One region of the Kitasatospora sp. NPDC001119 genome, then DNA from elsewhere that is predicted to be linked to it. Evidence: riboswitches for the same ligand, from Rfam matches in the RefSeq annotation. Region 1 holds a riboswitch; each other region holds the start of a gene.
What was found. A riboswitch is a leader RNA that binds a small molecule or an ion and turns the genes downstream of it on or off. The one in region 1 is predicted to bind cyclic di-AMP.
Positions count from the first base shown of each region.

Region 1 (7,621 bases):
GTCGCCGAAGTACCGCTCGGTGAGCCGCACGCAGCCGATGTCCACCGAGCGCGCCGCCTGCACGTCGTCCGTGCCGAGCACGAACTCGGTGGAGCCGCCGCCGAGGTCGAACACCAGGTACGGACCGGGGAACTGACCGCCGGTCAGCTCCTTGGTGGCGCCCACGAAGGACAGCCGCGCCTCCTCCTCGCCGCTCACCACCTCGGGCTCGACGCCCAGGATGTCGCGCACGCCCTTGACGTACTCGTCGCTGTTCTCGGCGTCCCGGGAGGCGCTGGTGGCGACGAAGCGGACCCGCTCGGGGCCGACCCCGAAGCCGGAGATGATCTCCTGGTACTCCCGGCAGGCCGCGAAGGTGCGGGCCAGCGCGTCCGGGTGCAGCCGGCCGGTCCGGTCCACGCCCTGGCCCAGCCGGTTGACGATCATCCGGCGGTCCAGGTCGGTGATCTCCCCGGTCTCCGGGTCGAGGTCGGCGACCAGCAGGCGGATCGAGTTGGTGCCGCAGTCGATCGCGGCCACCCGGGTCGCGCTCACTCGGACTCCCGCTCCGCCGCGGCGTCCTCGGCGGCCCGCTTCTTCGCGGCGCGCTCGGCGGCCTTCTGCTGCTTGGCGGCGATCACGGCCTCGTGGTCCTGCTCCTTGGCGCGGTTGCGGGCGACCCGCTCACCGGCCGCCTCGACCTCGGCCGGGGAGACGCACGGGCCCTTGGCCCACCAGTCCTCCAGCATGCCGATCGCCTCGTCGCCGAGCGGGTTGACGCCCTCGCCGGCCGCCAGCGAGTGGCCGACCAGCACGTGCAGGCACTTCACCCGGTCCGGCATGCCGCCGGCGCTCGGGAAGCCCTCCAGCACCTCGATCGCGTCGCGCCGGGCGATGTAGTCCTCGTGCGCCTTCTGGTAGGCGGCGGCCAGCTCCGGGTCCTCGGCGAGCCGGGCGCTCTGGTCCTTCATCACGCCCTCCGCCTCCAGGGTGCCGATCAGCGAGGCGGCCTTGGGGCAGGTCAGGTAGTAGAGCGTGGGGAACGGCGTGCCGTCCGGCAGCCGGGGAGCCGTCTCCACGACGTCCGGGTTGCCGCAGGGGCAGCGGTGCGCCACGCCGCGCAGGCCGCGCGGCACCCGGCCGAGCTGGGCGGCGATGGCCGCGACGTCGGCGTCGGAGACGGTGGGGTGGTTCTCAGTGGTCATGGGGGGAGGTGTCTCCAACGGGGGACGGTGGGAGGGGAAGGGGGGTGGCGGGGGCCGCCGCGGCGGTGTCGGCGGCGTCCACCGAGTCCCAGATGCTGGCGTACCAGGGCTTGGCGGCCTTCGCCTGGCCGGCGGCGCCGCCGGGCGCCGCGTTCGGCCCGGAGGCGGCCCCGCCCGCGGACGAGGAGGTCCTGGCGGAGGCCTGACCGGCCGGGTCCACCACGATGTACGGGGTCTCCCCCGGCACCGCGTAGTGCAGCCGGGCGCGGGCCTGCGCCTTGACGTACTCCGGGTCCTGCCAGCGGGCCTTCTCCCGGCGCAGCTGCTCGACCTGCTGGCGCGCGTGGTCGGCCTTCGCCCGCTGGGCGGAGATCTCGGCGCGCTGGGAGATGAACTGCCGCGTCGGGTAGGCGAGGATCGCCACCAGCGAGCAGAGCACCAGGACGAGGACGGTCGCCCGGCTCGTGAACCGGGGCCGGGCCGCCAAGCCCGGGATCCTCCAGCCAGCCATCTCCCGTATCCCCTCCTGGTCGCGACGGTGCCCCGCCGTCCACCCTACGGGGTGAACGGCGGGGCACCGGTCAGGCGTGCGCTACCGGGAGCGCTCAGCCCTCGTGGCGGAAGCGCGGGAAGGCGCCGCGGCCGGCGTACTCGGCGGCGTCGTCGAGGATCTCCTCGATGCGCAGCAGCTGGTTGTACTTGGCGACGCGCTCGGAGCGGGCCGGGGCACCGGTCTTGATCTGGCCGCAGTTGGTGGCGACGGCCAGGTCGGCGATGGTGACGTCCTCGGTCTCACCGGAGCGGTGCGACATCATGCAGCGGTAGCCGTTGCGCTGGGCCAGCTCGACGGCGTCCAGGGTCTCGGTCAGCGAACCGATCTGGTTCACCTTCACCAGCAGCGCGTTGGCGGTGCCGGTCTCGATGCCGCGGGCCAGACGGGCCGGGTTGGTGACGAACAGGTCGTCGCCGACCAGCTGGACCTTGTCGCCCAGCTTGTCGGTCATGGCCTTCCAGCCGGCCCAGTCCGACTCGTCCAGCGGGTCCTCGATGGAGACCAGCGGGTAGGCGGCGACCAGCTCGGCGTAGTACTCGATGAGCTCGGCGGCGGTGAGGTCCTTGCCCTCGAACCGGTAGGCGCCGTCCTCGTAGAACTCGGAGGAGGCGACGTCCAGGGCCAGCGCGACGTCACGGCCGGGCACGTAGCCGGCCTTCTCGATGGCCTCGACGATGAGGTCCAGGGCCTCGCGGTTGGAGTCCAGGTTCGGGGCGAAGCCGCCCTCGTCGCCCAGACCGGTGGACAGGCCGCGCTCCTTCAGCACGCCCTTGAGCGTGTGGTAGACCTCGACGCCCCAGCGGACGGCCTCGGAGAAGGACTCCGCGCCGATCGGGGCGATCATGAACTCCTGGATGTCGACGTTGGAGTCCGCGTGCGACCCGCCGTTGAGGATGTTCATCATCGGGACCGGCAGGACGTGCGCGTTCGGGCCGCCCAGGTAGCGGAACAGCGGCAGGTCGCTGGCCTCGGAGGCGGCGTGCGCGACGGCCAGCGAGACGCCCAGGATGGCGTTGGCGCCGAGCGAGGACTTGTCCGGGGTGGCGTCCAGGTCCAGCATGGCCTGGTCGATCAGGCGCTGCTCGGTGGCGTCGTAGCCGACCAGCTCCGGGCCGATCTGCTCGATGACGGCCAGGACGGCCTTCTCGACGCCCTTGCCGAAGTAGCGGTTCTTGTCGCCGTCGCGCAGCTCCAGCGCCTCGAAGGCACCGGTGGAGGCACCCGACGGGACAGCGGCACGACCCGTGCTGCCGTCGTCGAGGCCGACCTCGACCTCGACCGTGGGGTTGCCGCGGGAGTCGAGGATCTCACGGGCTACGACGACATCGATGGACGGCACGAGGCATCTCCTTGCGAGAGCAGGGTCCGGTCTGACGGTGGTGCTGCCAGCAGGACGATTGCGGAGTCGTTACGACCAGAGCCTAACCGCCCGGGCTGCCGTGGCCGCGTCGGCCTCGGTCCCGTCTCACCGTGTGGCCCTGCTACCCACCGGTAGTTCACCTGCTTGTCCCAGCTTGTCCCACCGGAGCGGGCGAATGCGGACGAAGGGGACCGGTAGGACCGGCCCCCTTCGGACGGCGGGGTGGAGCGGCGTCGGTGTCGAGCGCTCCGGCGCGGCTGCGGGCGCCCCCGGCGGGCACCCCGGTCTCGGGGTACTGCCGGCCGCGGGCGGTCCCGGCGTCGGGCGGGGCGGCTCAGCCGAGGTGCAGCACCTGGCCGGGCATGATCAGGTTCGGGTCGCCGCCGACGGTGGAGTGGTTCTGCTCGTACAGCGCGCTCCAGCCGCCGGACACGCCCTGGGCGGCGGCGATGGTCGACAGGGTGTCACCGGCACGGACGGTGTAGTCGTGGCCGGCGGCCTGCGGGGCCTGCTGCGCGGCGCGCGGGGCGTACTGCGGCTGGGCGGCGGCCTGGCCTGCGTACTGCTGGTAGACGCTCTGGTGGCTGGTCCAGTACCAGCCGCCGTTGTTCTGGTACCAGTACACCTTGGCGTCGGCGTCCCAGCCGGCCTTGCCGGAGAAGCCCGGGGCCTGCGGCTGCGGGGCGACCTGCTGGACCGGCTGCGCGGCGGGCTTCTGGGCCGGCTTCTGGGCGGCGGGCTTCTGCGCGACCGGCTTCTCGGCCGGCTTGGCGGCGGACTTCGGGGCCTGCTGCTTGGGGGCGGACTGCGGCTTGGCGTCCGAGGAGGTGTCGACCGAGGCCGGGGCACCGCCCTTGGTCAGACCGGCCTTCTGGGAGCAGACCGGCCAGGCGCCCGGACCCTGCGAGGCCAGCACCTTCTCGGCGACCGAGATCTGCTGGGCCTTGCTGGCCTGGTTGGCCTGCGCCGCGTAGGCGGTGCCGCCGTACGCCTTCCAGGTGCTGGACGTGAACTGGAGGCCGCCGTAGAAGCCGTTGCCGGTGTTGATGCTCCAGTTGCCGCCGCTCTCGCACTGGGCGACGGAGTCCCAGGTGGAGGCCGGGGCGGCGGAGGCGCCGGTGGCGGTGAGGAGCGGCATCGCGAGTCCGACGCCGGCCACACCGGCGACGGCGATGGCCTTCTCGGCCTGGGTGCGACGACGGTGACGGCCAGTTCCAACGAACAGCATGAAGAGGTCCCTCTCCGTACGCCTGCGAGGTGAGCTGTCGGGTTCGGACCGGGAGGTGGCCCGGCCGCCGTAAGCGGAAACGATTCCGCTCGGGCGGCTTCACCCCAAGCCGTGGGGAGACGGCAACAAACCTGGTTCCCCCGCCCCTGCCCAGGGTTCTGGTCGGTTTCCCGTGACGCGGCGGGCAGGATTCGGCGTTCCGCGTACGAGGTCCGCAGCTGCGAACTCCAGGGAGAGTAGACAGATCATCAGACCAATCACAAGCTCATATCACCGATATCACACAACAATTACGGCCCGTGTCCGATCGCCTACCAACAGCGGCGTTATGTCCGGATTGATGGGTGTTCACACCCCCGTCGGCGGGCGATCGGCGACCTCCCGTCAGCGTGATCTCAGCAGGTCGGAGGCGTCGAAGAGGCATCCGGAACGGGGTGCGGAGGGGCGTGCGGGGAACGGCTCTCCGGGCTGAATTCCACCGGGAGTTCGCGCAGGCCACGCATGATCAGACCACCCCGCCAGCGCAGATTCTCCGGGCTTTCCGCGAGCCGCAGATCGGGCAGCCGGGAAAGCAGCGTGGCCAGCGCGGCACGCCCTTCGAGGCGCGCCAGCGGAGCGCCGATGCAGTAGTGGATGCCGTGCCCGAAGCCCAGATGGGGGTTGTCCTTCCGGGCCAGGTCCAGGGTGTTCTCCGCCGCGAACCGGGCCGGGTCGCGGTCCGCCGCGGCCAGCACCACCAGCACCGGGTCACCGACCGGGATGTCCACCCCGCCGATGGTCAGCGGACGGGTCGCGAACCGCCAGGTCGCCAGCTCCACCGGCCCGTCGTAGCGCAGGAGTTCCTCGATCCCGGTCTCCAGCAGCGCGCTCTCCCCGCGCACCACCGACTCCTGCAGCAGCCGGCGCTGCTCCGGATTGCGCAGCAGCGCGTAGGTGCCGTTGCCGATCAGGTTCACGGTGGTCTCGAAACCCGCGAACAGGAGGATGAAGGCCATCGCCGCGGCCTCGTTCTCGGTCAGGTGCTCACCGTGGTCGCCGGCCCGGATCAGGCCCGAGATCAGGTCGTCCCCGAGGTCCGCCCGCTTGCGGTGGATCAGCTCCAGCAGGTACGCCCGCATCCGCTTCACCGCCCGCCCCACGCCGCCGCGTTGGCCCCCGCCGTGGCGGATCATCATCCCGGCCCAGTCGCGGAAGTCGTCCTGGTCCTCGGCCGGCACCCCGAGCATGTCGCAGATCGCGTAGATGGGGAGCGGGAACGCGAACTCGTGGATCAGGTCCGCCGAACCGCGCTGCGCGAAGCCGTCGATCAGCCGGTCGGTGAGCTGCTGCACCCGCGGCTCGAACTCGGCCACCCGGCGCGGGGTGAACGCCTTCGACACCAGCCGGCGCAACCGGGTGTGGTCCGGCGGGTCGATGTTCAGCAGGTGGGTCATCAGGTCCGCTTGCCGCTCCCCCGGGATGCCCACCCGGCCGGTGCGGTGCGCCTGCCCGCTGTGGTGCGCCGGGTTCTTCGACAGCCGGCTGTCCGCGAGCGCCTGCCGGGCGTCCGCGTACCTGGTCACCAGCCAGGCCTCCACCCCGCTCGGCAGGGTGGTGCGGTGCACCGGGGAGTGCTCGCGCAACCAGGCGTAGGCGGGGTACGGGTCGGCGGCGAACTCCCAGGTGAACAGCTGCGGGGCGGGGGCGTCGGACGACGGGGCGGCGGGCCGGGCGGGGACGGGCTGAGCTGGCATGGACCGACCGTATCCGGTGCGACGGGCCCGCCCTCCCTCCGGCGGGGCGCCGCTTCCCCGCCACTCCTCCGCCGCGCTTCCGCGACCGGACGCGTCGGGCGCGCCAACACTCCGTGGCCGGTCCGTGGCCGGTCCGTGGACAGCTCTTGGCCGACTCTTGGCCGCGGGGCGGGCGTGAGCCTGGTCACCTGAGGGGTAATCCCTGTTGCGGAGGGTCAGGACGTGCCTACGATCCTCCGCAGTACGCGTGGGCGCCGGTGCGGTGTCGCCCACAGGGAGGAGCAGACCATGCGGGTCAGCGGGTCAGTCGTCGTCATCGCGGTCCTCGACGGCGGGTCGGGCGCGGGCCTCGCCCGCCGGTTCGCCGCCGCCGGCACCGCCGGAATGCTCATCGCCGACCAGTACGCCGGCATCGCCGAGGACCTCGCCGCCGAACTCGACCGGCCGGGCTGCCCCGTCGTCGGCGTCTGCGGCGACATCCGCCGCCCCAGCGACGTCGCCGCCCTCGTGGACACCGCCGAGAAGCACCTCGGGCCGATCGACCTGTTCGCCGTGGCCGGCCCCGACGGCGAGCGGATCATCTCGCTGGCGGACCTGCCCGACCACCTCGACCTGGAGCGGCTCGCCGAACTCGTCCTCCTCGTCGGCGAGGCCATCGGCGAACTCGTCCCGCCGCAGCGGCGCCCCGAGCGCACCGCCACGGCGGCCTGAGCGCCTACTCCCCGACCGGACCGAGGCCCTCGGCCGCGCGCACCGCGTCCCGGTAACCGCGCGCGGCCGACCGCAGCGCGGCGTCCACGTCCACCCCCGCGTCGTGCGCCCGCTGCACCACCGCGAGCAGCAGCCGGCCCGCCGAATCGGCCGTCAGCTCGGCCGGCAGCCCGTACGCCTCGTCCGGCACCCCCGTGAAACCCGCCCGGCGCACCCGCGACACCAGCTTCGCCGCGTACGCCAGTGAGGGCAGCCCGGCCGGCACGCCGTCCAGCACCGACTCGCGGTCCGCCTTCTCGGCCGCCTTCAGCTGCTCCCAGTTCGCCTCCGCCTCGGTGGCGCCCTCGACCTCCACGTTCCCGAACACGTGCGGGTGCCGGTACATCAGCTTCTCGACGATGTCCCCGGCCACGTCGTCGACGGTGAACGGCTCGGTCGGGTGGTCCTCGGCGATCCGGGAGTGGAAGAACACCTGGAACAGGACGTCGCCCAGCTCCTCGCGCAGCGTCTCCCGGTCCCCCGCCTCGATCGCCTCGACCAGCTCGTACGCCTCCTCGACCAGGTACTTCACCAGGCTCTCGTGCGTCTGCTCGGCGTCCCAGGGGCAACCGCCCGGGGAGCGCAGCCGGTCCATCACCGTCACCAGGTCCAGCAGCCGCGACCCCGGCAGGTCGTACGAGCCGGGCAGCACCTCGATCTCCGGCACCTCGCCGGCGTGCTCCACCGCCAGCCGCGCCAGCGCGTCGGTCAGCCCCGGGTCCCCGTCCGGGCTGCCCAGCCACACCGTCGGCCCGGCCCCCGCGGGCTGCCCCGTCAGCAGCCGCGCCAACGCGGGCGCCGACCCGGCCGGCA
Region 1 is NZ_JBSFKI010000075.1:12,578-20,198, reverse strand. Features, by position in the region: gene ACWDD9_RS42765 (Ppx/GppA phosphatase family protein) at 1-534, opposite strand, end outside; gene ACWDD9_RS42760 (DUF501 domain-containing protein) at 531-1,202, opposite strand; gene ACWDD9_RS42755 (FtsB family cell division protein) at 1,174-1,671, opposite strand; gene eno (phosphopyruvate hydratase) at 1,790-3,076, opposite strand; gene ACWDD9_RS42745 (transglycosylase family protein) at 3,432-4,325, opposite strand; cyclic di-AMP (ydaO/yuaA leader) riboswitch at 4,331-4,499, opposite strand; gene ACWDD9_RS42740 (cytochrome P450 family protein) at 4,721-6,058, opposite strand; gene ACWDD9_RS42735 (SDR family NAD(P)-dependent oxidoreductase) at 6,347-6,769, shown strand; gene ACWDD9_RS42730 (MazG family protein) at 6,774-7,621, opposite strand, start outside.

Region 2 (7,621 bases), on a different contig from region 1:
CGTCCAGCAGCGCCTGCTGGTCGTGGGCCATCACCAGGATCCGGCGGGCGACGCTGAGGAAGGCCCGCTGGGTGGAGGCGGTGTGCTCCTGCTCCTGCTGGACGGCGGCGAGTTCGGCGCCGCGGCGGGAGAGCTCGGTGGCCAGCTGTTCCTGGACGGCGAGGAGTTCGCCGCGCAGCCGGTCGGCACGGCCGCGCTGGGTGACGGACACGGCGCGGTACCGCGCGGCGGCCACGAGGGCGAGGACGGCGAGTACGCCGGTTGCCGTTACGGACCACTGAGTCATCGTCACGCCGCGAATTCTAGGGTGATGATCCTACGAAGGTGTGAACGGATCTCGCCAAGTGACCGGATCTCGTCAATATCGAGTCAATTCGGCGTCAATCGGCAATCGTTCGACCCCGATCCCACCGCCTGACGAGGTATCGGAGCGGCCCGACCGGCGCCGCCGGGAACGTCGGGATCGAGCCGCCCGGCCGGATCGCGTCCGGTGATGTGTGGGGCCTGTGCGCACGGTGTTACGGAAGGGGCGCCGTCCGGTGCAGGAGCAGCAGCGCCACGTCGTCCGGCCGGGACCGCCGCTCGGTCACGTTCAGGGTGAGCAGATCGGCCAGCCGCTCCAGCGCCGGCGCCGGGCCGATCCGCCCCGGACCGGTCTGCCGCGCCCACAGTTCGAGCCCGCCGAGCATCCGCTGCACCGACTCGTCGTAGTCCTCCTCGCGGTCCTCGACCAGCCCGTCGGTGTACGCCAGCAGCGTCTCGCCGACCGCCAGCCGCTCCACCGCCAGCGGGTACGGCCGCTCCGGGGCCACCCCCAGCGGCGGCCCGCCCGGCAGCTCCAGCTCGACGGCCGCGGCGTCGGCGGTGATCCGCACCGGCGCCGGGTGCCCGGCCCGGGCCGCGGTCAGCACGCCGTCGGCCGGGTCCAGGGTCAGGTAGAGGCAGGTCGCGAACAGCTCGGTGTCCAGCTCGGCCAGCAGCCGGCTGGTGCGGGTCAGGGTGGCGGCCGGGTCGTGCCCGTCCGTCGCGTACGCCCGCAGCCCGCTGCGCAGTTGGCCCATCACCGCGGTGGCCTCCGCGTTGTGGCCCTGGACGTCGCCGATCACCAGCCCGATCCGGCCGTCCGGCAGCCGCAGCAGGTCGTACCAGTCGCCGCCGATCTGCATCCCCTCGGTGCTCGGCAGGTAGCGGGCGGCGCTGGCGATCCCGGCCAGCCGCGGCAGGGTGCGCGGGAGCATCGCCCGCTGCAGCTCGGAGGCCCGGTGGTGGTGGGTGTCGTACAGCCGGGCCCGCTCCAGGGACTGCGCCAGGATGCCGGCGAAGGCCGAGTACAGGGTGCGGTCCTCCCGGCTGAACACCCGCTCGGCGGCGAAGGTGATCAGGCACGAGCCGACCTGCTGCCCGGAGGCGACCAGCGGCAGCACCGCCCAGGCGGCCGGGGTGAGCGGGTCGCGCCGGGTGCGGGCGGCGGCGGGCTCGCTGAACAGCGGGGCGGAGCGGGCCAGCGAACGCTGCATCACGGACTCGGACAGGTCCGCCAGACGGGTGAGCTCGGTGCGGCGCGGGCCCCCGTACACGGTGTGCGAGACGGGCAGCAGCCGGCCCTCGTCCACCAGGTCCAGGACGATGCCGGCGGCGCCGAGCGCCGGGCGGGCGACATCGGTGACGGCGGTGGTGACGTCCCGGACGGTCACCGCCCGGGACAGCGCCCGGGTGAGCGTCAGCAGCAGCGCCGTCCGGGCGGCGGCCGGGGAGTTCCGCCCCTCGGCCGGCGGCGGCTCCCGGTGCCGGGCCTCGGCCAGCAGCCCGGCGATCCGCACCGGCCGCCCGTGCACGTCCAGCATCACCTCGCCGGACTCCTCGACCCGGGCGACCTTGCCGCCGGGCCGCAGCACCCGGTAGCCGATCCGGTAGCGGCCGCCGGCGGCCAGCGCCTCGGCGAGCGCCGCCTGCACGTCCGGCAGGTCCTCCGGGTGGACCAGCCGGTCCAGCTCGGGGGCGGCGCCGTCCGGGGCGGGCGGGCGGCCCGCCAGCCGGAACGCCTCGGCGTCCCAGTAGCTCTCCCCGGTGACCAGGTCCCGCTCGAAGGCCCCGTGCCCGGCGGCCCGCACGGCCAGCGACAGCAGCGGGTGGGCCAGCCCGGCGGGGCGGCCGTCCGCCGCCCGGGGGTCCTCGGGTAACCGGACGCCGTACGGTGCCCGGGTGCCGTACGGGAGGTGGGCGTCGGCGTGGTCCAGCAGATGGGCCAGCCGGTGGGCGCAGGCCTCGGCGAGGGTCTCCAGGACGTCCAGGTCGCGGCGCGGCACGGTGCCCCGGTGGGCCAGCGCCAGGGCCAGCACACCGATCGGCCGCTCGTCCACGACCATCGGCAGGGTGATCACGGCGACCATCCCGGTACCCATGCCGGTGTTCCGGTTCGGGTAGTCGACGCTGGTGTGCTCGGGGCTGAGCAGGTACGGGCGGCGCAGCCGCAGGGCCATCGCGGCGGGCAGCTCACCGGCCGGGTCGACCACGCTGTAGCGCTCGTGCGCCCAGTCCGGCAGCCCGTGCGAGGCGGTCAGCCGGAGCATCCCGGCGGAGTCCAGCAGGTACAGCGCGGACCCCTCGCCGGTGATCCAGCTCGGGCCCTCGGCCAGGACGGTGTCGAGCAGCTCGGCCGCGCTGGTGCAGCCCAGCAGCAGCCGCACGCAGCGCATCGCACTGCGCGCGGTCGGACTGCCGGCGGGCTCCAGGGGCACTGGTCCTTGATACCCCATTTCCCCCACCGGCGAAGGCCGACCGAACCGCCGCACCAGCACCACCGCCACCGCGGGAAGTCGGCCGGGCCGACTTCCTGTGCAGTGCCCGGTGCCGGGCCGGCCGCTTACGCGGGCCAGGCGCGGAGACCGGTGGTGAGGGTGGCGATGAGGCGGTCCTGGGTGGTGGCGAGGTCCTCGGTGAGCTGGAAGGCGCCGGCCGTGGTGAGGGAGGCGAAACCGTGGGCGACGGAGCGCACGGTGCGGGCGGCGTGGACCGCCTCGGAGCCGTCGAGCCCGTACTCCCGCAGCACGGCGATGATCACGCCGACGAGTCGGGCGGCCGCCCGGGCCAGGTCGTCGTCGGGCTGCGGGGCCTGGGGGAGGGCGTTGTAGCGGTGCGGGTGCTCGGTGGCGTACGCGTGGTAGGCGCGCAGCACGGCGGCGACGGCGTCGTCCCCGCTGCGTCCGACGGCCGCCCCGGCCAGCCGGTCGGCGAGGTCCCCGGTGACCCGGACGGCGATCAGCCGCCGCAGTTCGGCGAGGCCGCCGCTGACGTGCTTGTACAGCGAGGGGGTGGCGACCCCGGCCCGGGCGGCGACGGAGGCCAGGGTGAGGGCCTCGGCGCCCTGCTCGTCGATGAGGGCGAGGGCGTGGTCGACGACCTGGTCGGGGGTCAGTCCTACGCGGGGCATGGGTTCGGGCTCTCCGTACGGATCAGGTCGGGCAGGGGCGGGCAGCGGACGGGCGGGGCTCAGCCGAGCTCGGCGAGGAACGGCAGCAGGGCGTCCGCGGTGGCCGCCGGGTTGTCGGCCATCGGGTAGTGCCCGGACCCCTCGATCATCGCCTTCCGCGCGCCGAGCGCGGCGGCCTGCCGGTCGGCGACCAGCTCCGGCTTCGGGAAGTCGGGGTCCTTGCTGCCCATGACCACCAGGGCCGGGCACCGCACCGCGGCCGTCCAGCCGACCGGCGCCGAGTCGCCGTGGACGTACCCGCGGGTGGCGGTCTTCCGGCCCGGGGTGCGCAGCGCGGCGACCAGCCCGTCCACGTACGCGTCGAAGTCGGCGGGCCTGGCACCGGGGAAGGCCATCCGGCGCAGGTAGAAGCCCCAGGCGGCCGGCCAGTGGACGAGGGCGGCGCCCATCAGGCCCATGGCGCCGCGCATCAGGGCGCCCTGCGGCGGGTTCTCGACGAAGGCGTTGAGCAGGACGATCCCGGCGACCCGCTCGGGGGCGTCCCCGGCGGCCTTGACGACGGTCGCCCCGGTGTACGAGTTCCCGGCGAGGACGGCGCGCTCGATGCCGAGGTGGTCGAGCAGGGCGAGGACGTCGTCGGCGAGGGCGGCCGGGCCGTAGTCGTCCCAGGTGATCGAGGATTCGCCGAAGCCCCGCAGGTCCATGGTGACGACCCGGTGGCCGGCGGCGACGAGCAGCGGGCGCAGGTGCCGGTACGCGGCCCGGCTGTCGAGCATGCCGGGGAGCAGGACGACCGGGGTGCCGTCGCCCTGCCGGGTGTCGTCGTAGGCGATCCGGCCGCCGGGGACGGTGAGGTACTGGGTGTTCGGGGTGATGGTGCCGTTCATGGGGTCCTCCTCGGGCCGCCGGTGCGGGGCATCGGCGGTGCTGCCGATAGCCATAAAGCTAAGGCTAATAGCCTTAGCCGTCAAGCGGTCGGGCGTCGGAGGCGTCGGAGGCGTCGGAGAAGAGGGGGAGGGGTGGTCAGACCCCTTCGACCTTGAATGGGTCGTGCTCGCTGAGCAGCTTCTCCAGCCGGGCCTGGTCCACCCGGGTGACCATGTCGTTGGACTCCTGCCGGTCCCGGATCACCTTCGCCAGAGTGAATGCGGAGCTGACCGTGAAGAGGAGGCCGAGTCCGAGGAAGGCCCGGGTCCACCCGCCGACCGGCAGGTAGATGATCCCCACGGCGAGGGCGGTGCCCGACAGGGCGAAGGACAGGACGGCCTGGAGGTAGTAGGCGGCCGTGGTGCGGGTCTGCATCGGTGCGCTCATGGCGTCAGGATGCTGCGGCCCGGCCGGGCCGCACATGAGTAGGCGTACTCAGATGGGGCCGTGCATGAGGGACCGTTCGTTGACGTCCGATCACCTGCCGCGGGGCTGTTCCGAACGGATGGCTTGGAATCAGAGCCTCCTAGGATTAACGTTTGATAACGCAGCGCGGTTGTCAACGCCGTACCCAGACGGCACCGTGCGCCGTCGCCTAATCCCACCGACCGGCCTCCGGGCAGGTCAGGGAGCCGGGGAACCACGTTCCTTGGGGTGAATCGGCGGGGCTCCGGCCCGGCCGTAGGAGACCTTCCTGCTCCGAACCCGTCAGCTAACCCGGTAGGCGCGAAGGAAGGAAAGGAGCGCGCCTCCGTGGCGTCGACGCACACCCCGGCACACCCGGCCGGCTTCGCAGCCGGTACCCAGCTCCTCGACCACCCCGGCCCGGACGGCCCCGAGGCCTTCGGCCCGGAGGACTTCGCCGCGGAGGCCGAGACCAACCGCCACCGGATGCCGCGTCAGACCCGCGGAACCTCCCCGCTGCTCGGCGTCACCGCCGTCGCCGCCACCCTGGGTGCCACCGGCTTCACCTCGGCGACCCCGGCCGCCGCCCCCGCCATCGAGGCCCCGGACGAGACGGCGGTCGCCCTCTCCGCCGACCCCGGCCTCGCGCTCGCCGCCCGCATCCAGAACCAGGCCGACAGCCAGCGCACCGCCGCCGAGGAGACCGCCCGGCTCCAGGCCGCCCAGGAGGCGGAGGCCAAGGCCGCCGCCAAGGAGGCCGAGGCCAAGCGCGCCGCCGAGGAGGCCGAGCGGGCCAAGGCCGCCGCCCTCACCCTCCCGGTGACGGACTACCGGCTCTCCGCCCACTACGGCCAGAGCGCCCGCTACTGGGCCAACCTGCACACCGGCCTGGACTTCGCCGCCGACACCGGCACCCCGGTCCACGCGCTCGGCCAGGGCACCATCACCTCGGCCGGCTGGGCCGGCTCGTACGGCTACCGGATCGTCGAGACCCTGCCCGACGGCACCGAGATCTGGTACTGCCACCTCTCCGCGATCACCAAGGGCTCCGGCAAGGTCGCCGCCGGCCAGCAGATCGGCAAGGTCGGCGCGACCGGCAACGTCACCGGCCCGCACCTGCACATGGAGGTCCGCCCCGGCGGCGGCGCCCCGGTCGACCCGGAGCCCTGGCTCCAGCAGCGCGGCCTCAACCCCTGAGGCGCCAGCCCTGACGCACCCGCCCTGAGGCACCCGCCCGGGCGGACCCAGCGCGAAGCCCCCGGCCCGGAGCACCAGCACCGGACCGGGGGCTTCGCCGTGGCGTCTCACTCCTCGGCGGGCAGCTGCGCCAGGTACGCCTCGATCTCCTCCTGGCCCGGCTCCGGCGCCAGCTCCGGGAACTCCGTCACCAGCAGCCGCGGCAGCCCCGGCACCGTCCACCCGCCGAACAGGTCGAGCGCCGCCTCGACCGCCGCCTCCTCGAACCGCCCGAAGTCCCCAGCCAGTTCCTCCGGCATCGGCCGCCCCAGCGCGGTCAGCTCCGCCAGGTTGCGGTAGCTGCGCCGCATCAGGCCCTGCTCCAGCAGCCGCCGAGCGCCGTCCGTGGCCATGCCGACCGACAGCACCCGGCCCGGGCCCCAGCCCTGCTCGTCCGGCTCGTCCAGCCAGCCGGCCGGTGCCAGCGCCTCGTACGCGGCCAGCCGCTCCTCCTCCGGGAGCTCCCCGAAGCCGGCCAGCCAGTCCCGCACCGCCGCCGGGTCCGTGACGTCCACCCCGTACGCGTGCAGCAGCAGCGCGTACAGCCGGGGCCAGGTCACCAGGTCGGCGCGGCGCAGCAGCCCGGCCGCGACCTCGCCCTGCCACTCGGCCTCCGCGTGCAGCCGCTCCTGGCGCTTGGCGTTCAGCCGCCGGGCCGCCCGCTGGTGGTCGACCAGCAGCCGGACGGCGTCGCCGTAGGCGAACGGGTCCTCCTCGGGCGCGGGTTGGACGTACAGGTGGAGCCGCTCGTACAGCAGGTGCTCCACCGCGTCGGAGGTCAGTTCGGGCCAGCCGTCGTGCATCCTGCCCTCGCCCAGCTCCAGCAGCGCCAGCACCGCGCGCAGCGGCCCCTCGGCCACCGGCGCGCGGCCCTGCTCGGCCGCCCAGGCGAGCAGGTCGGCGGCCTTGGTGCGCGGGGCGAGCCGCAGGTCTTCGTCGTTCATAGTCCGAACGGTAGCCGCCGGGCGGGGATAGGGTCGGCAGCCATGGTCCCCGTACGACTCACCGGCCCGCGCCTGGCCGTCCGCGAGTACCACCACACCGAGGAGGAGGTGGACGCGCTGCACGCGCTGTTCGGCGACCCCGAGGTCACCCGCCACCTGCCCTTCGGGCCGAGCGGCCGGGAGGACTGCGCCGACCAGATCGAGCTCTACCTGGAGGAGGCGATGGCCGAGGAGCGGGACACCTACCGGCTCGCCGTCACCAGGCTCGCCGACGCCGAGGAGCCCGGGGACGCGACGCCGATCGGGCAGGCCGCGCTCACCCTCGACGGGCACGGCGCCGCGGACCTCGGGTGCGTGCTGGCCCGCGGGTCCTGGGGCCGGGGCTACGCGGGCGAGACCGTCGGCCTGCTCGGCGACTTCGCCTTCGGCACCCTGGGCCTGCACCGGCTGACCGCCCGGACCGCCGCGGCCAACCCGGCCCCCGGCCGGGTGCTCACCCGGCTGGGCTTCCGGCCGGAGGGGCGGCCGCGGTCCGACGGGTCCGACGCGTACTTCTTCACGTTGCTCGCCGAGGAGTGGCCGGGCCCGGCCGCCCGGGTGGAGGGGGGTTAACCCCACCCCGGATCCGCCAGGCCTCCGGATCACGGCCGGGCGGCGCGTCCACCAGACTGGACGCAGT
Region 2 is NZ_JBSFKI010000050.1:27,392-35,012, forward strand. Features, by position in the region: gene ACWDD9_RS38585 (ATP-binding protein) at 1-286, opposite strand, end outside; gene ACWDD9_RS38590 (SpoIIE family protein phosphatase) at 519-2,738, opposite strand; gene ACWDD9_RS38595 (TetR/AcrR family transcriptional regulator) at 2,864-3,430, opposite strand; gene ACWDD9_RS38600 (alpha/beta fold hydrolase) at 3,490-4,371, opposite strand; gene ACWDD9_RS38605 (YiaA/YiaB family inner membrane protein) at 4,454-4,744, opposite strand; cyclic di-AMP (ydaO/yuaA leader) riboswitch at 4,940-5,098, shown strand; gene ACWDD9_RS38610 (M23 family metallopeptidase) at 5,111-5,959, shown strand; gene ACWDD9_RS38615 (hypothetical protein) at 6,067-6,942, opposite strand; gene ACWDD9_RS38620 (GNAT family N-acetyltransferase) at 6,985-7,554, shown strand.
Region 2: linked by a shared signal. The riboswitch ahead of ACWDD9_RS38610 (M23 family metallopeptidase) and the one ahead of ACWDD9_RS42745 (transglycosylase family protein) in region 1 are both predicted to bind cyclic di-AMP.

Region 3 (7,621 bases), on a different contig from region 1:
GCGCGATCACCGCCGCCGACCTCGCCCTGGCCACCCCCGACCCGCTGGCCCGGTACGAGGCCATGCTGCTCACCCACCTCGCCGACGACCACGCCGAGGCGCTCGACGTCCTCACCCGGCTGCTCGACCCGGCCGTGCTCGCCCACGCCCCGGAGGTCCGCCCGCTCGCCCTGGACCGCCACGGCCTGGTGCTGCGCCTGGACCACTCGCACGGCCACCGCGACGTCCGCCTGGTCTTCCCCGAACCCGCCCGGGACACCGACGACTTCGGCCACCGGATGCACGAGCTGCTGGCCGCCGCCCAGTACGGCCTGCCGGTCCACCGGCGCTGAACCCGGGCCCGCCCGGCGCGAACGCCCGGGCCCGTCGGCCACCGCGGCCCGGCCCGGTCACCGCTCGACCGCGTCCTCCAGCACCACCCGCCCGATCCGCGCGTACAGCCCGGGCCGCCACCGGCGCACCGCGAGCGCCAGCCCGACCCCGCCCGCGAACACCCCGATCACCAGGTACGGGATCAGCCGGAACAGCAGCGTGTGCGCCGCCTCCCCCGCCGCGGCGTCCCGGTTGAGCACCAGCAGCACCACCACCCCGGCCATCGCCACCCCGCCCGCCAGCGGCGCGGCCAGCGTCCGGAACCAGTGCGCCGTCTCCGGGTGCCGTCCGCGCACGTGGAAGTACCCGACCACGGCGAAGGAGCAGAGCGTCTGCACGACCAGGATCGCCATCGTCCCGAGCAGCGCCAGCAGCGTGTACAGGTGCGCGTACGGGTCCATGCCGGCCGCCAGGAACCCCGCCACCAGCCCCACCGCGATGACCGACTGTGTGACCGAGGCGACATGCGGCGAGCCGTGCCGCGGATGGGTGCGGCCGAGCGCCGGGTGCAGCAGCCCCTCCCGCCCGATCGCGTACAGGTACCGGGCCGCGCACTGGTGGAAGGCCATCGCGCAGGCGAACGAGCCGGTGACGACCAGCCATTGGAAGACCTTCACCGCCCAGGCCCCCAAGTGCGCGGCGAGCTGGTCGAAGAACAGGCTGTTGCCGTCCTTGCCCGGCACCGCGCCGCCCGCCACCGCGACCGCCCGCTCGACGCCGTTGCCGGACACGATCATCCAGGACACGAAGACGTAGAGCAGCCCGACCCCGATCACGGAGATCAGCGTGGCCCGCGGCACCACCCGCTTCGGGTCGCGGGACTCCTCGCCGTACATCGCGGTGGACTCGAAGCCCACCCAGGACCAGAACGCGAAGAACAGTCCGAGCCCGGCCGCCGAGGTGCCCGAACTCCCCACCCCCTTCAGCGCGTTCAGCGGGTTCAGGGTCCCGGCCGCGAGACCGTCCGGCCCGCCGCCGGAGAGCAGCACCGCCAGTGAGACCGCCGACAGGACGCCGATCTCCAGCACCAGCGCGACCCCGAGCACCCTGGCCGTCAGGTGCAGGTCGAACCAGCCCATCACCCCGATCACCGCCGCCCCGAACAGCGCGTACCAGCCCCAGCCGACGTCCACCCCCAGCTGCGAACGGACCAGCCCGCGCAGCGAGTACGCGAAGAAGCCGAGGGCCGCGGCCTCGGTGACGACGTACGCGAGCACCGCGAGCAGCCCCGAGGCCATCCCCGCCACCCGCCCCAGCCCGTGCGAGACGTAGCCGTAGAACGCGCCGGCCGCGGTGATGTGCCGGGCCATCGCCACGTAGCCGACCGAGAACACCGTCAGCACCACGGTCGCCACGATGTACGCGGCGGGCGCGCCCGCGCCGTTGCCCTGACCGACGATGATCGGCAGGTTGCCGGTCATCGCGGTGATCGGGGCGGCGGTGGCGAGCGCCATGAACACCACGCCGACCAGGCCGACCGAGTCCGCCTTCAGCCGGTCGACCCCGCCCGCCCCGGGCCGCTCCCGCCCGGCCGTCTCCCCCGCCACGCCCCCGCTGCGGACCGCCATCCGGCCTCCTCGCCTCCCGGCCCGCCCGACCGCCGGACCGGCCGGGCACTGACCGTCCGCCAGCATGGCGCCCCGGAGGCGCCCGGAGATCCCGGCGACCACCCTGTGGGACACCGGAGTTGACGCTTCGTTCGATCGATCGAACACCCCGGGCGGGCCCGGGAACGAAAGCGACCGGCCCGGCCGCACGAGGAGGTCCTCATGCGGCCGGGCCGGCCTGGGCGTGTCCCGCGCCCATGTCCGCCGTGCGGCGATCACCCGGTCGAGCGGTCACCCGACATGACCATCCCGGGCGATCGGTTCGCCCGCAGCGGCGGTGGTTCCTGGTACCCCGGAGCTCTCGGGGTCAGAGCGCGACGCCGTGCGCGCGCAGGTAGGCGACCGGGTTGATGTCCGAGCCGTACTCCGAGCCGTTGCGGATCTCGAAGTGCAGGTGCGGGCCGGTCACGTTGCCGGTGGCGCCGGAGAGGCCGATCTGCTGGCCGGCGGTGACGGTCTGACCGATCCTCACACCGATCGAGGAGAGGTGCGCGTACTCGGCGTAGTGGCCGTCGGCGAGCCTGATCTCGACCTCGTTGCCGTAGGCGCCGCCGTTGCCGGCCTTGACCACGACACCGTTGGCGACGGCGCGCAGCGGGGTGCCGGTGGAGGCGACGAAGTCCTGGCCGGTGTGGTGACCGGAGGCCCACATCGAGCCGGCCACGCCGTAGGCGGTGCCGAGCCGCGGGCCGGCCAGCGGGGCGACGAAGCCGGAGGTGGCGGCGGCGACCGGAGTGGCGGTCACGGCCTGGGCCGGAACGGCGACCTGGAGCTGGGTCTCGAGCTGCGCGGAGGGCTTGGCGGCCTCGGTCTGCACCTGGACCTGGGCCTGCGGCTTGGCGGCCTGGGTCGCCGGAGCGGACGGCTTGGCGGGCTTGGCCGGAGCGGCGGGCTTCGCCGGGGCGGCGTCGGCGGCCGGCGCGGCGGCGTGGCCGGACAGCGCGAGCTGCTGGCCCGGGAAGATCAGGTTCGGGTTGGCGCCGACGACCGAGCGGTTCTGCTCGTACAGCGCGTGCCAGCCGCCCTCGACGTTCTTGGCGTCGGCGATCTTGGACAGGGTGTCACCGCTGACGACGCGGTAGCTCTCCTGCGCGGCCTGGGCGGCCGGAGCGGCGGCCTGCGTGGCCTGCTTGGCCTCGGTGGAGGCGGCGGCCGGAGCGGCCGGGGTGTGGGCCTGGGCGCTCATCGCGGTGACGAGCGGGAGGGCGAAGGACACACCGGTGACGGCGGTGGCGATGCCGATGCGGGCGGCGCGGGGCAGGGCGATACGACGAGCCTGTGCAGGCATGGAATTTTCCTCTCCGACGCCTGCGAGGTGAGCTGTCGGGTTCGGGCTGGAGTTGCCCGGCCGCTTGCGCGGCTTCACCCCAAGCCGGTCCTGGACGCCCGCGCCCTGAGGCGCGAACTCCGGTCCGGCGACTTACCTGTGGGTCCCCCGCTCCTGCCGTACAGAGTTCGTTTCGAACCACCGGGCAGCGGCAGGACTCGGCGTTCCACCCGGCGGATCCGTCCGGACTGGCCGGGCGGTCGCTGAACTAAAACCCATCCGTTCGGGTGAAGCAATGTCGATCTCTTGAAACGGCAACGATCCCCCCTGTCCCAGTGACCCTCCGCAGGCCCGAGCCCACGGTGCGTACACAACCCATTCACCCCCCGCCACTGATCCACGACCCTGCGCCGAGATCGGCCACGCCGCGCACCCGTCCGCTCACGCACCGCCAGCCGCCAACACACCCACCGGTGACCCTTGTCACGTGCGCCTCGGCAGCGCAGGATTCGCCCGTGGCCACCTCCGAGGCCGGCACCCTGCGCCTGGGCACCGCGCAGGGTCGCTGGGTACTAATGGCGACGGTGCTCGGCTCCAGCATGGCGATGCTGGACGGCACCGTGGTGAACGTCGCGCTGCCCCGGATCGGCGCCGACCTCGGCGCTTCCCTCGCGTCCCTGCAATGGACCCTGAACGCCTATCTGCTCACCCTGGCGGGCCTGATCCTGCTCGGCGGCGCGCTCGGCGACCGCTACGGGCGGCGCAAGGTCTTCCTGATCGGCGTGGTCTGGTTCGCCGTCGCCTCCGCGGCCTGCGCCGCCGCGCCGAACATCCACGTGCTGATCGCCGCCCGCGCCGTCCAGGGCATCGGCGGGGCGCTGCTCACCCCCGGCTCGCTCGCCATGCTCCAGGCCGTCTTCCACCCTGACGACCGCTCGGCGGCGGTCGGGCTCTGGTCCGGCCTCGGCGGGGTGTCGGCGGCGGTCGGCCCCTTCCTCGGCGGCTGGCTGGTGGACGGCCCCGGCTGGCGCTGGATCTTCCTGCTGAACCTGCCGCTCGCCGCCGCCGTGATCGCGGTCACCACCCGGTCGGTGCCGGAGAGCCGGGACGAGGGCGCCTCCGGCCGCTTCGACGTCCTCGGCGCCGTGCTCGCCGCCCTCGCCCTCGGCGCGATCACCTACGCGCTGACGGCGGCCGGCGAGGGCCTGTCCCCCGCCGTCTGGGTCAGCGGGGTGCTCGGAGTGGCGCTCGGCGTCGCCTTCGTGGCGGTCGAGCGCCGCGCGCCCGATCCGATGCTGCCGCTCGGACTGTTCTCCTCCCGGCTGTTCACCGCCGTGAACCTGGTCACCCTGTGCGTGTACGCGGCGTTCAGCGGCGTCTTCTTCCTGCTGGTGGTGCAGCTCCAGATCGTGTCCGGCTTCTCGCCGCTGGTCTCGGGCTTCGCGCTGGTGCCGATCACCGTGCTGATGCTGCTGCTGTCCGCGCGCGCCGGGCGCCTCGGCAAGCGGATCGGCCCGCGCATCCCGCTGACCGTCGGCCCCCTGCTGTGCGCCGCCGGGGTGCTGCTGATGCTGCGCGTCGGCCCGGACTCCTCCTACTGGGTGGACGTGCTGCCCTCCGTCACGGTGATGGGCTGCGGCATGACGCTGCTGGTCGCACCGCTGACGGCGACCGTGCTGGCCGCCGTCGAGGTCCGGCACGCGGGCATCGCCAGCGGGGTCAACAACGCCGCCGCCCGCGCGGCCGGCCTGCTCGCGGTCGCCGCCCTCCCGGCGCTGGCCGGGCTGAGCGGCGACGCCTACCGGGTGCCCTCCTCGGTCGACTCCGCCTTCCACACCGCGATGCTGATCTGCGCGGGCCTGCTGGCCGCCGGCGGGCTGATCGCCCTCGCGACCGTACGGGGCAACGTGCTCGCCGCCGACGACCAGCAGGTGGCCGAGCCGAACTGCGACTGGCCGTGCGGCACCACCACCCCGCCGCTGGACCCGGGCCACGTCCCCACGACGCGCGAGGGCCCCGCCACCGGTCCGGCGGCGGGGCCCTCGGCTCAGGGCTGACGAGACGTCAGAGGATGTCGCCGGGCGCGTACTTGGCGGCCTCCGGGTAGGCGGCCGCGACGGCCTCCACCTGGCGGACCACCTCGGCGACCTGGGCGCCGGCCGCGCCGGTGAAGGACAGCCGGTCGGCGAGCAGCGCGTCCAGCGCGGCCCGGTCCAGCGGGATCCGCTCGTCGGCGGCCAGCCGGTCCAGCAGCTCGTTCTCCCGGGCGCCCGCGCGCATCGCCAGCGCGGAGGCGACGGCGTGCTCCTTGATGACCTCGTGCCCGGTCTCCCGGCCGACGCCCGCGCGCACCGCGCCCATCAGCACCTTGGTGGTGGCGAGGAACGGCAGGTAGCGGTCCAGCTCGGCCTCGATCACGGCGGGGAAGGCGCCGAACTCGTCGAGGACGGTCAGGAAGGTCTCCAGCAGGCCGTCGAAGGCGAAGAACGCGTCCGGCAGCGCGACCCGGCGCACCACCGAGCAGGAGACGTCGCCCTCGTTCCACTGGTCGCCGGCCAGCTCGCCGGTCATCGAGGCGTAGCCGCGCAGGATGACGGCCAGGCCGTTGACGCGCTCGCAGGAGCGGGTGTTCATCTTGTGGGGCATCGCGGAGGAGCCGACCTGGCCCTCCTTGAAGCCCTCCGTGACCAGCTCGTGGCCGGCCATCAGGCGGATGGTCTTGGCCAGGCTGGACGGCGCGGCGGCCAGCTGGACGAGGGCGGTGAGCACCTCGAAGTCCAGCGAGCGCGGGTAGACCTGGCCGACGCTGGTCAGCACGTTCTCGAAGCCGAGGTGCCCGGCGACCCGGCGCTCCAGCTCGGCCAGCTTGTCGGTGTCGCCACCGAGGAGGTCGAGCATGTCCTGGGCGGTGCCGACCGGGCCCTTGATCCCGCGCAGCGGGTAGCGGGCGATCAGCTCCTCCAGGCGGCGGAAGGCGACCAGCAGCTCGTCGGTGATCGACGCGAACCGCTTGCCCAGGGTGGTGGCCTGCGCGGCCACGTTGTGCGAGCGGCCGGCCATGACCAGCTCGGCGTGCTGGGCGGACAGCTTGGCCAGGCGCACCAGCACGGCCACCGTGCGGTCCCGCACGTGCTCCAGGGACTGGCGGATCTGCAGCTGCTCGACGTTCTCGGTCAGGTCCCGGGAGGTCATTCCCTTGTGGATCTGCTCGTGCCCGGCGAGCTCGCTGAACTCCTCGATCCGGGCCTTCACGTCGTGGCGGGTGACCCGCTCACGGGCGGCGATCGAGCCGAGGTCGACCTGGTCGATCACCCGCTCGTAGTCGGCGACGGCGGTCGCCGGAACCTCGACGCCGAGGTCCTGCTGGGCCTTCAGGACGGCGAGCCACAGGTGGCGCTCGAGGACCACCTTGTGCTCGGGGGACCACAGCTGGGCCAGGGTCGCCGAGGCGTACCGGGAGGCCAGGACATTGGGGATCTGGGGCTTCGCGCTCACGCTTCGCAAGAGTAACAGCCGAGGTCACGCCGGACGTCGGCGGAGTGGGGTAGGCTGGGTCAATTGAGCGCCTTTCAGATGACGCCCCGCAGCCTTCTCACCGCAAGAATACCACACCGATGAGCGAACCGCCAGTGACCGCGCGGGACTCCAGCGCCCTCGCCGCGGCCCTGCGCACCGAGCAGGCCCACCTCACCCGGCTCTACGCCCGGCTGGACACCGAGCACGAACGGGCCCGCCGCACCTCCGACGGCGCCCACGACGGCGCCGGATCCGGCGGCACCCACCAGGCCCGGCTGGAGCGCGAGGTGCGCGCCCGCGAAGCCGCCCGCCACGCCGCCCGGCTGGAGGCGGTCGAGCGCGGCCTCTGCTTCGGCCGGCTCGACGAGCGCGACGGCACCGTCCACTACATCGGCCGCACCGGCCTGACCGACGACACGTACGAACCGCTGCTGCTCGACTGGCGCGCGCCGGCCGCCCGCCCCTTCTACACCGCGACCCCCGTCCACCCCGGCCCGGTGGTGCGCCGCCGCCACCTGCACACCCGGGGCCGCACCCTCACCGGCCTCGACGACGAGGCGCTCGACCTCGCCGGGCTGGACGAGTCCGGCCGCCGCGCCCTGGTCGGCGAGGCCGCCCTGCTCGCCGCCCTCGACCGCGAGCGCACCGGCCGGATGGGCACCGCCGTCGCCACCATCCAGGCCGAGCAGGACCGGGTGATCCGCTCCCCGCTGCGCGGCGCCCTGGTCGTCCAGGGCGGCCCCGGCACCGGGAAGACGCTGGCCGCCCTGCACCGCGCCGCCTACCTGCTGTTCACCCACCGCGCCGCGCTGGAGCGCCGGGGCGTCCTGGTGATCGGCCCCAACCCCGGCTTCCTGCG
Region 3 is NZ_JBSFKI010000009.1:223,489-231,109, forward strand. Features, by position in the region: gene ACWDD9_RS14190 (DUF2470 domain-containing protein) at 1-332, shown strand, start outside; gene ACWDD9_RS14195 (APC family permease) at 390-1,940, opposite strand; gene ACWDD9_RS14200 (M23 family metallopeptidase) at 2,287-3,267, opposite strand; cyclic di-AMP (ydaO/yuaA leader) riboswitch at 3,270-3,407, opposite strand; gene ACWDD9_RS14205 (MFS transporter) at 3,822-5,303, shown strand; gene purB (adenylosuccinate lyase) at 5,311-6,741, opposite strand; gene ACWDD9_RS14215 (HelD family protein) at 6,861-7,621, shown strand, end outside.
Region 3: linked by a shared signal. The riboswitch ahead of ACWDD9_RS14200 (M23 family metallopeptidase) and the one ahead of ACWDD9_RS42745 (transglycosylase family protein) in region 1 are both predicted to bind cyclic di-AMP.

Region 4 (7,621 bases), on a different contig from region 1:
CAGCAGCATGCCCGCTGGGGCGGCGATCCACCACGGAACGGGGCGGAACCGCGGTCGGGAACGGTCGGGCACGCCGGGGCCCCGGGAACGCCGGAACCCCCGGGGAGGAGCGACCAGACTCTCCCCGGGGGTGGTGGGCGGTCAGCGTTCGGACGACGGCCGACAGCTGACGGATAACAGCTGACAGATGTTGAAAGCTGTCAGCTGTTATCTGTTACCCGTCAGCTGTTACCGGCCGTCCGTCGGCCGTGCGCCGTGGACCGTGCGCCGTCCTCAGACCCGGCCGGCGAAGTCCGGGGCCCAGTTGGCGATGCTCTGCTCGCGGACGCCCGAGCTCGGGTTGGCGGCCTCGACGTACTTGCCGTTGCCGATGTAGATCGCGACGTGGTAGACGCCGGAGTCCTTGCCGTTGTTGGACCAGAACAGCAGGTCGCCCGCCTGGAGGCTGTCCAGCGAGACGTGGGTGCTGGCGGCGGCCTGGTCGGCGGCGACGCGCGGGACGGAGACGCCCGCGGCGCGCAGCGCGGCCTGGGTCAGGCCGGAGCAGTCCCAGCCGCCGTTGCCGGTGCCGCCGTAGACGTACGCCTGACCGACCTTCGACTGGGCGAAGGAGACCGCGGCGGCCATGCTGCCGGTCGCGGCCGGCGCCTGGGTCTGGGTCTGGGTCTGCGTCTGGGGAGCGGGCTTGGTGGCGGGCTTCGCGGCCGGCTTGGTGGACGGCTTGGCGGCCGGGGCCTCGGGCTGCGCGGTCGGCTGGGCGTTCACGGCACCGCCGTTCGCGGACTGGCCGGACTTCTGCGAGCGGTCGAACCAGGTGAAGTCCGAGCCGGACGTGCCGGCGGAGGACTGGCCGGCCCGGGCCTGGCCGTTGCCGCCGAAGGACAGCTGCTGGCCCGGGTAGATGGTGTCCGGACCCTCGGTCAGGGTGCCGCGGTTGAGGTCGTACAGCCGCTGCCAGCCGCCCTGCACCTTGTGCTGGTCGGCGATCGCGGACAGCCAGTCGCCCTCGACGACGGTGTAGTCGCCGCCCTGGGCCTGCTGCTGGCGCTTCTGCACCCAGTCGCTCCGGTTGCCGGAGGCGGCGGAGTCGGTGGAGGCCTGCGCGTCGCCCTGGGCGGGCGCGGCGGGCTTCGCGGCGGGGGTCTGGGGCTGCGCGGGCTCGGCGCTGGGCTTCGCGGCCGGAGCGGCCGGCTTGGCGCTCTGGGCGGGCGCGGCGGGCTTGGCGGCGGTCGAACCCGCCGAGGTGTCAACGGCGGCCGCGGCGCCGCCCTTGGTGAGCCCGGCCTGGACCGAGCAGACCGGCCAGGCGCCGGGGCCCTGCGAGGCGAGGACCTTCTCGGCGACGGCGATCTGCTGGTCCTTGGTGGCCAGGTCGGCGCGGGCCGCGTAGGCCGTGCCGCCGAAGGCGGACCAGGTGCTGGAGGTGAACTGGAGGCCGCCGTAGAAGCCGTTGCCGGTGTTGATGCTCCAGTTGCCGCCGCTCTCGCACTGGGCGACCTTGTCCCAGGTGGCGACGGAGGCGGCCGAGGCGGTGCCGGTGGTGAGGCAGGGGACGGTGAGGCCGACGCCCGCGACGCCGAGGGCGGCGATCACGCGACGGGTACGGCCGGACAGACGGGTGCCGTTGGTGGGCAGCATGAAGACGTGGTCCTCTCCCACGCCTGCGAGGTGAGCTGTCGGATTCGGGCTGGAGTTGCCCGGCCGTGCGGTGAGCACGGCTTCACCCCTAGCCCTGGACCGTTCCGGAGAGCGGTCCGGGGCGACTTACCTGTGGGTCCCCCGCTCCTGCCGTGGTGCGTTTTCGCGCTTCCAGGACATCCGACGGCAGGACTCGGCGTTGCGGATGACCGGGTTCGTGTGGTCACGAACGGGGAGCACGTTAATCAGACTTAAGTTCAAACTGCAAACCACTGTGATGTGCATCACGGTTTAGTGGAAACTGCCAAAATTGCCACTCACCATGATCGTAAATGATCGTTTTCAGGCAATGCTGTTGTGGAAGCCGACAACTGGCTCCGCCTCAGGAGTGGCGTGACGGTGCGTCGAATCGCGGAGTGGCGCACTCCGGCGGGTGGGGGAGCGGTCGCGATCGGCGCATGTGAATCCACGCTCCCTATTTCCTTTCAAATAGCGCCAGAACGGACATTCCCCTTCATTGCCGGGTGACTCCCGTACGGGACGGACGGGGTGGGGGAAGTACACGGAAGGGCCCGGAACGCGATGCGTTCCGGGCCCTTCCGTGCGCGCGAACCCGCGCGCGGTGTCCTTATCGTCCGCCAGGCCCCTCGGCGGCCGCGTGGGCGCCACGGGAGCCCTCCACGACCCCCTCGGCCTCGGCGGCGGCCGCCGCCTCCGCCTCGGCCCGTGCCAGGTCCTCCGGGGACGGCGTGGGCAGCGCGGCCAGGTAGGTGGAGGCGATCAGCTGGCCGACCGACGGGTAGGCGCCCAGCGGCGCGGCCGACGGGCAGCCGGTCTCCTCGGCGGCGGTGGCGAGCAGCTCGGAGTCCGCCTCCGGGCCGATCACCAGCGGGGCCAGCGCCGGGCGCTGCGAGCCGGTGTCCTTGAGGTGGTTGACGGCCGCGGCCACCGAGCCGGGCACGTCGAGCGCGGCGGCGACGACCGGCACGGCCAGCCGGGCGGCCAGCAGCACGCCGGTGATGCCGGCCGCGGCGGCCGCGTCCTCGCCGCCGACGGTGGTCAGCACCACGCCGTCCGCGGCGGTCGCGATGGCGAACAGTCGGGCGCGGTCGGCCCGGGCCAGCCCGGCCTCGGAGAGCCGGACGTGCACGGCCTCGGCCAGCAGCGGGTGCGGGCCCAGCGGGTCGGTGACGGGCGCGCCGTACTCGGCGGCGAGCGCGTGAAGCCCGGTCAGGAAGGTGTGCGGGCCGGGCACCAGCGGCACCAGGACGGGCATCGGCCGCCCGGCCTCGGCGGCCAGGGCCAGCAGCTCGGCCACGGTGCGGTCCTCGCCGCTCGCGCCCGCCGCACCGTCACCGGGGAGGTAGCCGACGGCCGTCTGGACGCCGTTCTGCTCGGTGCGGACGATCGAGAGCAGCTCCTCGACGACCGAGCGGGACTCGGGCCCGGCGGTCGCGGGCACGGCGAGCACCAGGGCCGGGGCGCCGGCCGGGATCTCGGGGCGCTCGGGACGACGGTGGCGCCCCCGCGCACGGGAGCCTGGAGTACGGACGGGCAGTGGCGCGCCCGGAATGGCTGCGGTGCTCATGCCGGAGATCGTAGGACATCGGCCCGTCCGGCTTGCAGTCGGCTGCCGTACGGGTTTCGCGTGCTCGCGGTACGGACCCGGTGCGTCTCCGGCGCCGGTCCGGGCGCTTTGCCTACAATCCGGACATTCTTCGCCCAACCCCCGCATGGTGGCCGGTGCTTGTCCCGACGCGATCCGAGGGGGCGGGCGTTGCACCCGGGGCGCGTGAGATGTCTCACAGCATGAGCCCGGATTGACGGAGGGTCACGGGCGGGCGACTCCCGGCATTCGAAGATCAACATTCAGCGGGGAGGTGCTCACGGCCGGTTATCGCGGGCTCGACGATTCATCGGCTATGTCCGTTTACGTACCGTCAGGGGAAGGGCCCGTGAAGAGTTCGCGGCTGCGGGTAAAAGGCCTCGTGCACCTGCAATGTCCCGTGCTGATGCACGTGCACTGCGGCTATCATCACGTCAAGTGAGGCGTTGTGCCGGACCGGTACGGGGCCGGTCCGTTCGTTTCGGCGGTGCCGGGGGCGCCGCGCTGGACGACAACTCCGGAGCTCTTCGGGAGATTTCTATGCACGACTCGCAGGACACGCACGGCTCGTACGACACCTACAACGGGATGGCCGCCGCCGATCTCCAGGGGGTGGTCTGGCAGAAGAGCCGGCACAGCAACTCCCAGGGCAACTGCGTCGAGTTCGCGGCCCTGCCGGGCGGCGATGTGGCGATGCGCAACTCGCGGTTCCCGGACGGCCCCGCCCTCATCTACACCCGGGCCGAGATCTCCGCCCTGCTGCTGGGGGCGAAGGACGGGGAGTTCGACCACCTGGCGGTCTGACCGGCCGCCGTGCTCCATCATCGGGGGGCCGTCGTGGGTGCCGACACCACGACGGCCTTTGTCTTTGTCTCCTCCGGATGTCTTCGCTCCGGAGGTCTCTCCCGCATCCGTCCGGCCGCCCGGCCCGCCCGGCCGCGCTGAGCCGCTCGCGGTTCCGTGGTGCCGGAGGCTCTCGACGGGGCCTGCTGGAAGCGCCCGGGGTGCGGTCCTCCCGGGGTGTCCGTCGACCGGCCGCGCGCCGTCCGGCGCGGGGTCCGTCCCGAAGGCAGGGCTCCTCCGGAGCGCAGGGCCTGTCCCGGGGTCAGGGCTCGTCCGGAACGCCGGGCCCGCTCGGAGCACGGGGCCCGCTGGGAGTACAGGACCCGCTCGGAGCGCGGGGCCCGTCCTAGGCCGAGCGCCGATGCCGTCCGCCGACGTCGACGGGACCGTCGAGCGGTGAGCGGCCGCCGAGCCCGGGGTGTCCGTCCAGCGGGGAACCGCCGACCGACTCGGCCTCGAACATCGCCCAGACCACCTTGCCGCTGCCCAGCGGGTGCCAGCCCCAGGAGCGGCTGAACGACTCCACCAGGTGCAGCCCGCGGCCCGATTCGGCGACGAAGTCGGCCTCCCGGGCGACCGGGCCGGTGCTGCTCGGATCGCTCACCGCGCAGACCACCTGGGGTGCGCGGTGCACCAGGCTTATTCGGATCGGCAGCCGGCCGTCCGCGGTCGGCTTCATGGGAAAGTCGTACTCGCCCAGGGCGCCGCCCGACGGGTCGGGCCGTGCGCCGATCGCATGCCGGAGCGCGTTGGTCACGAGTTCCGAGGCCACCAGCGCGACGTCGTCGAACAGTTCCGTCAGGCCCCAGAGCTGGAGCGTGCTCCGAGCGAAGTCCCGCGCGGTTCTGACGGCTTCGAAGCGAGGAGCGAGCGTACAGGTGACCACATGGGGGTCAACCGCCAAAGCCGTACCGGTGCTCATGAAGAGCTCCTCCCATAAGGGGGCGGACACGGCTGGACCCGCCGGGGTCATGCCGGTCACCTCCGACTCGCTCGGCCGCTCGGCCGCCCCCTCGACCAGGCGCGCGCGCACTCGAACGCCCGATGACGCGGGGGACGCCGTCGGGTCGGTGCACGGAGTCGCGCGTGGGGTCGACGCGGAGCCCGCGGGATTGCCAGGGATGTGCAGGTGCACGTGCACCATGGTGGTGTGCGCTCACTGCAGATGCAAGAGTCGATTCACGTGCAGTCGCACTATTGGCATATGCAAGCGCCGAATGCACGTGCATCCTGGTGCGTGGAGTGCAGAACTGATAGGAACATCCGTCAGTATCGGCACCGTGAGCGCTCAACTGATGGCAGACTGTGCGCTGTTTGCCCTAGGTGGAGGTTTCGACCGCATGACCACAGTTCAGCCGGGCGGCGGCTCGATGGTCCGCCGGATCCTCCTCGGCTCGCAGCTGCGCCGCCTGCGTGAGGCGCGCGGCATCACCCGCGAGGACGCGGGCTACGCGATCCGGGCCTCCGAGTCCAAGATCAGCCGCATGGAACTCGGCCGCGTCAGCTTCAAGGAGCGCGACGTCGCCGACCTGCTCAGCCTGTACGGCGTGGACGACGGCATCGAGCGGGAAGCCCTGCTCGGCCTCGTCCGCGAGGCCAACAAGTCCGGCTGGTGGCACAGCTTCAACGACGTGCTGCCGGGCTGGTTCCAGACCTACGTCGGCCTGGAGGAGGCCGCCCAGCTCATCCGCACCTACGAGGTGCAGTTCATCCCCGGACTGCTGCAGTCCGAGGAGTACGCACGGGCGGTTTTCGGCCAGAGTCGGCCGGTCATCAGCGAGGAGGAGGTCGAACGGCGGGTCAGCCTCCGGCTGCGCCGTCAGAAACTGCTGACCGAGGGGGCCAGCCCGCGCCTGTGGGCGGTCATCGACGAGGCCGCGCTGCGCCGGCCGGTCGGCGGGCCCCAGGTGATGCGCGGTCAGGTGCAGTACCTGATCGACGTCGCCGAGCAGGCCAACGTGGTGATCCAGGTCATGCCGTTCCGGTTCGGCGCGCACGCGGGCGAGTCCGGGGCGTTCACGATCCTGCGCTTCCCGGAGCAGGACCTCGCGGACGTGGTCTACCTGGAGCAGCTCACCAGCGCGCTCTACCTGGACAAGCGCGACGACGTCGACGCCTACATCCAGGTCATGGAGCGGCTCTGCGTGGACAGTCTCACGCCGGAGCGCACGATAGACCTGCTCGCCTCGATCCTGAAGGAACGCTGAGCCGCTGCCGTCCGGGGCCTGTGAGATCCCTCCCTCGCGAGGCCCCCGGCAGTCGGTCCGCCAGGCCGCCCACCCGCCGTCAGTCGCGGGCCGGCGGCCTCTCGCGTTCCGGCGGGGACGGTTGCGGCGGGCGGCCCAGCTCCCAGGCCAGGTCGTAGCGGCGGAAGAGGTCGGCCCGGATCGGCGCCAGCGGGATCTCGGCGCCCGGCAGCAGCACCCCGATGCAGCCGCCCATCAGCGCACTGCGCAGGACGGCGTGCTCGGCGACCGGGTCGGGCGCGCCCCAGTCGAGCAGCAGCCCCTGGAGCAGGGCCCCGAGCTGCTGCTGCTCCGGGTCCTGGACGAAGGCGCCGGTGTCCGGGTCGAGGATCAGTGCCAGGTGCGAGCGCATCACCCGGGGGTGGTCCAGCGCCAGCCCCAGCACGGTGTCGATCGCCCGGGCCAGCCGGGCGTTCGGCGAGGAACCGGGTGCCAGTTCGGCCAAGGCGCAGGCCAGCGACTGGTGCATCATCCGGTGCGTCGCGGACTGCATCAGCAGCCGTTTGCCGTCGAAGTAGTACGAGAGCAGCCCGCGGGCGAGCCCGGCCCGCTCGGCGATGTCCGTCAGCGTGGTGCCCGCGTATCCGCGCTGGTCAACCAGCTCGACGGTGGCCCGCATGATGCGTCGGCGGGAGCGTTGCCGCATCTCCTCATTGACCGAATCCCCGCGAGGTGCCATCGTGTCTGCTCCGAACGTTCGTTGGCTGCCAGCCAATATACTTGCGGAGCCGACAGCCGCACCGAGGAACCGTGCCCCGAGGGGCGCTGCCCGGGCGGCCGCCACGAAGACGGCCGGCTCCACCAACACGGGGGTTTGGTGGAGCCGGCGCCACGGCCCGACGGCCCGGAGATCGGCCGCGGGCGGGGCCCGGGGTCAGCGCTCGGTCAGGACTTCGGCGCGGGCCGCGGTCGACCCGGCTGATGAGTAATCATAATCCGGCACCGGCGCGGGAGTTGAGGCGCGGCGCCGGTCCACCAGGGCGCCGGCCGCCGCGACCACCAGGCCGACCAGGGCGACCATCGTGACGAACAGCAGCGCCGGCCGGTAGCCGTCCAGCTGGGCCTGCGGGCTGTCGCCGCCCGCGCTGCCGGCCGTGATCATCGCGGTCGCTCCGGCCAGGACCACCGCGGTGCCGACCTGGATCGCGGTGTTCACCAGGCCCGAGGCCAGGCCCTGCTCCTCGTCGCCCACGCCGTCGGTGGCGGCGATGTTCACCGAGGGGAAGGCGAAGGCGAAGCCCACGCCGAGCAGCAGCATCGAGGGCAGCACCAGGCCGGGGTACGAGCT
Region 4 is NZ_JBSFKI010000001.1:10,564-18,184, reverse strand. Features, by position in the region: gene ACWDD9_RS00085 (transglycosylase family protein) at 274-1,659, opposite strand; cyclic di-AMP (ydaO/yuaA leader) riboswitch at 1,646-1,816, opposite strand; gene ACWDD9_RS00080 (hypothetical protein) at 2,267-3,226, opposite strand; gene ACWDD9_RS00075 (DUF397 domain-containing protein) at 3,785-4,048, shown strand; gene ACWDD9_RS00070 (ATP-binding protein) at 4,434-5,009, opposite strand; gene ACWDD9_RS00065 (helix-turn-helix domain-containing protein) at 5,428-6,294, shown strand; gene ACWDD9_RS00060 (TetR/AcrR family transcriptional regulator) at 6,374-6,979, opposite strand; gene ACWDD9_RS00055 (MFS transporter) at 7,208-7,621, opposite strand, start outside.
Region 4: linked by a shared signal. The riboswitch ahead of ACWDD9_RS00085 (transglycosylase family protein) and the one ahead of ACWDD9_RS42745 (transglycosylase family protein) in region 1 are both predicted to bind cyclic di-AMP.